One region of the Beijerinckia sp. 28-YEA-48 genome, then DNA from elsewhere that is predicted to be linked to it. Evidence: riboswitches for the same ligand, from Rfam matches in the RefSeq annotation. Region 1 holds a riboswitch; the other holds the start of a gene.
The links. Region 1 has a riboswitch for cobalamin ahead of metE (5-methyltetrahydropteroyltriglutamate--homocysteine S-methyltransferase). Riboswitches for the same ligand answer to the same signal wherever they lie in the genome.
Positions count from the first base shown of each region.

Region 2: it holds a riboswitch for cobalamin, as region 1 does, so the genes downstream of both, BLW50_RS03800 (ribonucleoside-diphosphate reductase subunit alpha) here and metE (5-methyltetrahydropteroyltriglutamate--homocysteine S-methyltransferase) in region 1, are expected to answer to the same signal.

Region 1 is NZ_FNSI01000001.1:3,379,543-3,381,740, reverse strand. Features, by position in the region: gene metE (5-methyltetrahydropteroyltriglutamate--homocysteine S-methyltransferase) at 1-1,113, opposite strand, end outside; cobalamin riboswitch at 1,213-1,420, opposite strand; gene BLW50_RS16060 (APH(3')-II family aminoglycoside O-phosphotransferase) at 1,490-2,198, opposite strand, start outside.
Region 2 is NZ_FNSI01000001.1:798,511-800,708, forward strand. Features, by position in the region: gene BLW50_RS03795 (multidrug effflux MFS transporter) at 1-538, opposite strand, end outside; cobalamin riboswitch at 667-861, shown strand; gene BLW50_RS03800 (ribonucleoside-diphosphate reductase subunit alpha) at 970-2,198, shown strand, end outside.

The DNA.
Region 1 (2,198 bases):
ATCGAGTTCGGTCTCGATCTCGAGATCGATGGGCACATGCAACAAGGAGCAGGACGGGGCGATTTCGAGATGGTCCGCGCCACGTTTGGCGACGGCCGACTGAAGCCGTTGCAGGATCGTGCGCAGGTTGGCGCGCCAGACGTTACGACCGTTGATGACGCCAAGCGACAACACCAGCCCGCGCGGTGCCTTGGAGAGAACCGCATCGAGTTGTTCGGGCGCGCGAACGAGATCGAGATGCAGGCCAGCCACCGGCAGCGACAGGGCGGTGTCCAGATTGTCGCCGAGCTCGCCGAAATAGGTCGTCAGCATGATTTTGAGATGGGGCAGGGCATGGGCGAGGACGCCATAAGCCTGTCGCAAGGCTTGCCGCGTTGTCTCGTCGAGATCGAGCACCAGACAGGGCTCGTCGATCTGCACCCAGTCGGCGCCATTGGCTGCGAGGCGGCGCAGAACTTCGACATAGATTGGCAGCAGGTTGTCGAGCAACGACAAGGGATTGAAGGCCGGGTCCTTGCTCTTGCCGATTTTCAGGAAGGTGACGGGGCCCAACAGGACGGGCCGTGTCTGATAGCCCAGCGCCTTCGCCTCGCGATATTCATCGACGGGCTTGGTCGAAGCCAGGGTGAAGCGCTGTCCGGGTGTAAATTCCGGCACCATGTAATGATAATTGGTGTCGAACCACTTGGTCATTTCCTGCGCCGGCACACCGTGGGTCTCGCCGTGATGTTGGTGGCCGCAGTCGGCGTGGGGGGCATTGCCTTGGCTGCCGCGCGCCATGGCGAAATAGAGATCGAGCGGCACGGGACCGCCCGTCCAGCCGTAACATTCAGGGATCGCGCCGACCATGACGCTGGTGTCGAGCACATGATCGTAGAGGGAGAAATCGTTCGACGGGATACAGGTGATGCCATGCGCCTTCTGACGCGCCCAATTGGCGGCGCGCAAGGCAGCGGCTGTTTCCAGCAAGGCGGCGGCGTCGGTTCGCCCGGACCAATAACTTTCGAGCGCGGATTTGAGTTCGCGGCGCGGACCGATCCGCGGCACGCCAAGAGTTGCAACAGGAAGCGTTGCAACAGGAAGAGTTGCAATCGGAAGAGAGGAAACAGACATCGGCTTTTCTCCAATAAGGAGGCAAAGGCCGAGCGGACGCATGCGAAAAACGGGCGCGGGTGCGCCCGATGCAAGCGCACCACCAGGACACCCCGCCCAGGGACGATATGTTGTCGAGGCAGGTCTCCTGGCTCGCGGGTCGCTGCCTTCGTCCGGTCTTCCCGAGATTGCTCTCAGTGACCCGTGATGGACGTCGGCTCGCCGCTCACAGTTGCGGGGACAGCTCCGGCCTCGCCTAGGCTCACCGGATTCCCTCTTAGCTTTGGTGCCCACATGGGTCCAAAGAACCACGACGCCGCAAGCATGGGCAGTTTCCCATCGGAAGTCAATAATGATATAAAGAAATATTTATGTCTGCATATTGATCGCGCGGCGATTAAAAGAAATCGTCCAGAAGCCGATAGAAATCCAGCAATTCGGGATCGGCCCTCAGGCCATAGCGCTGCAGGAAAGGCGCGATCCACGCCTGTCCGAGATTGTAGCGAATGCTCCAGCTCGCCAGCGCCAGATCCTGATGCCGATCGGCCACCCCAAGGCGGGCGCAATCGACGAAGCCGCTGAACCTCTCCCCGTCCGCCATCAGATTGGGCAGGCAAGCGTCGCCGTGGGTCACAACCAGGTCTTCCTGTGCGGGCCGGCGGCGCAACAGATCCGCGAAGACGGCGTGCGCCGGCTGGCCCAAGCGTTCGTCGTCGAAATCGCTCTCATCGACGAGGCCGGCGCGCATCCGCGCTTCGGCCGCCGCGATGCGGCTGTCGAGCCGCTGGTCGAACGGACAGGGGGACGGATCGAGGCGATGCAGATCGCGCAAAGCGTCGGCGGCGATGGTGACGATCTGCTCTGCCGCCAGATGCGGCGACGAGGCAAGATCCCGCCCGGGCAACGCGCGCGTCAGCAGCCAGTTGCGCTGGCCATCGCTGCTGGTGTTCTCCACCTGCGGACAGGCGATGCCGCTGGCCGCCAGCCAGCGCAGCCGCGCCGCTTCGGCAAGCAGTTCGCCAGAGGCATCGGCGGGTTCGATCTTCACGAAGAATGACGGGCGCTTGTCGGCCTGCAGCCGGAAGACCGTGGCTGACGAGCGGCCG
Region 2 (2,198 bases), 2.6 Mb from region 1:
AAGTGCCGAGCATGATGATGGCGCCGGATGCAAAGGAGAAGATCATCACGGCGCGCCAGGTGAAATGGTCGAGCAGCAGGCCGGCGACAGTCGGCGAGACCATCGGCCCCAGCGTGTAGAACATGGTCAGGTAGCTAATCACCTTCACCAATTTGTCGGGGCCATAGGCATCACGCGCGATGGCGCGCACCAAGGTCGTGCCGCAGCCGGCGCCGACCGCCTGGACGACACGGGCGATAATCAGAGTGGTGATCGAATTGGCCAGCATGCCGAGCAGGCTGCCAATGAGGAACAGAGCCAGGCCCGACAGCAGCACCGGGCGGCGGCCGTAGCGGTCGGCCAGGGCGCCATAGACCAGGTTGGCGAAAGCCATCACCAGCAGCGGCAGGCTGAAGCTGATCTGCGCCAGGGCGTCGGAAATGCCGAAGGCCTCTTTCAAAACCGGCGTCACCGGCAGAAAAAGGTGGATAGCGAAGGGCGTCAGCAAGCCAATCGAGGCAAGCGCCAACGCAAATATTCTACCCGGTTGAAATGCCATTCGTCAGCCTCCGCGCGCCTTCTCACACGTGGGTCGCCGGCAGGCAATCGATGCGGCGACATGGCCGCTGTGCACGAATATTTGTCACGAAAGAGCAACCATTCGTTGACAATCTTGGCCGTACAAACACAATATATGGTGTTCACGGTCCGCAGATTCGCCTCTGCGGTGAAAAGGGAACCCGGTGTAATTCCGGGGCTGCCCCCGCAGCTGTAAGTGGTGAAGCTTTGTTCGACTATGCCACTGACGCCAAAGGCGTTGGGAAGGCCGGGCATGGCGATGACCCACGAGCCAGAAGACCTGCCGGGAACATGGATCGACCACCGGCGGGGTGCCGCGTTGGCCGTTGCGACATACCAGTCGAGGCTGTGCTTCGTCGGGCGTCGCTGCGCCAACGCAAATCCCGGATCGAGCAGCGACGGGAATTTCGCATGGGGCAGGCAGCTTTCGACTTCGACAGAAATGGTCATCTGGTTCCGCTTCCGGAGCCGGCCCAGCGCACGATCGTGCGCGAGACGTTACGCACGGTGGAGCCGCAGCGCGAACTGCACGCCCCGCCGCCTTATCCGCTGGCGCCGCGTCCGCAGCCGGCGAATCTGAAACTTGATCGCTCGCGCGACAGCCTGCTGACGGCGTTCGGCAAGGCGACCCTGGATGATCGCTACCTGATGCCCGGCGAGAGCTATCAGGACATGTTCGCCCGCGTGTCCTGCGCCTATGCCGATGATGTCAGCCATGCGCAGCGCCTCTATGATGCTATGTCGCAGCTGTGGTTCATGCCGTCGACGCCGATCCTGTCGAATGGTGGCACGACGCGCGGCCTGCCGATCTCTTGTTTCCTCAATACCGTTCCCGATTCCCTCGATGGCATTGTCGAAACCTGGAACGAGAACGTGGCGCTGGCCTCGAATGGCGGCGGCATCGGCACCTATTGGGGCCAGGTGCGCTCCATCGGCGAGCCGGTGAAGGGCAATGGCGCCACGTCGGGCATCATCCCCTTCATCCATGTGATGGACGGGCTGACCTTGGCGATCAGCCAGGGTTCGCTGCGTCGCGGCTCGGCTGCCGTCTATCTCGACATCCACCATCCAGAGATCGAAGAATTTCTGGAAATCCGCAAATCCTCCGGCGACTTCAATCGCAAGGGGCTGAACCTTCATCACGGCATTAATGTCACCGATGAGTTCATGGAAGCGGTGCAGGCCGGCGCCAAATTCGCGCTGAAGAGCCCGAAGGACGGCAAGGTCATGCGGCATGTGGATGCGCGCCAGCTCTGGCAGCGCATTCTGGAAACGCGCATGCAGACCGGCGAGCCCTATCTGCTCTTCATCGACGCGGTGAACCGCGCCATGCCGAAGCATCAGCGCGAACTCGGCTTGAAAGTCTCGACCTCCAATCTGTGCAGCGAGATCACGCTGCCGACAGGCAGAGACCATACCGGCGAAGACCGCACGGCGGTGTGCTGCCTCGCTTCGCTCAATATCGAGACCTGGGATCAATGGGCCGACGATCCGGGCCTGGTCGAAGATGTGCTGCGCATGCTCGACAATGTGCTGACGTCCTTCATTGAGAACGCCCCTGACAGCATGGCGCGGGCGCGCTATTCGGCCCTGCGCGAACGCTCGGTCGGCCTCGGCGTCATGGGCTTTCACTCTTTCTT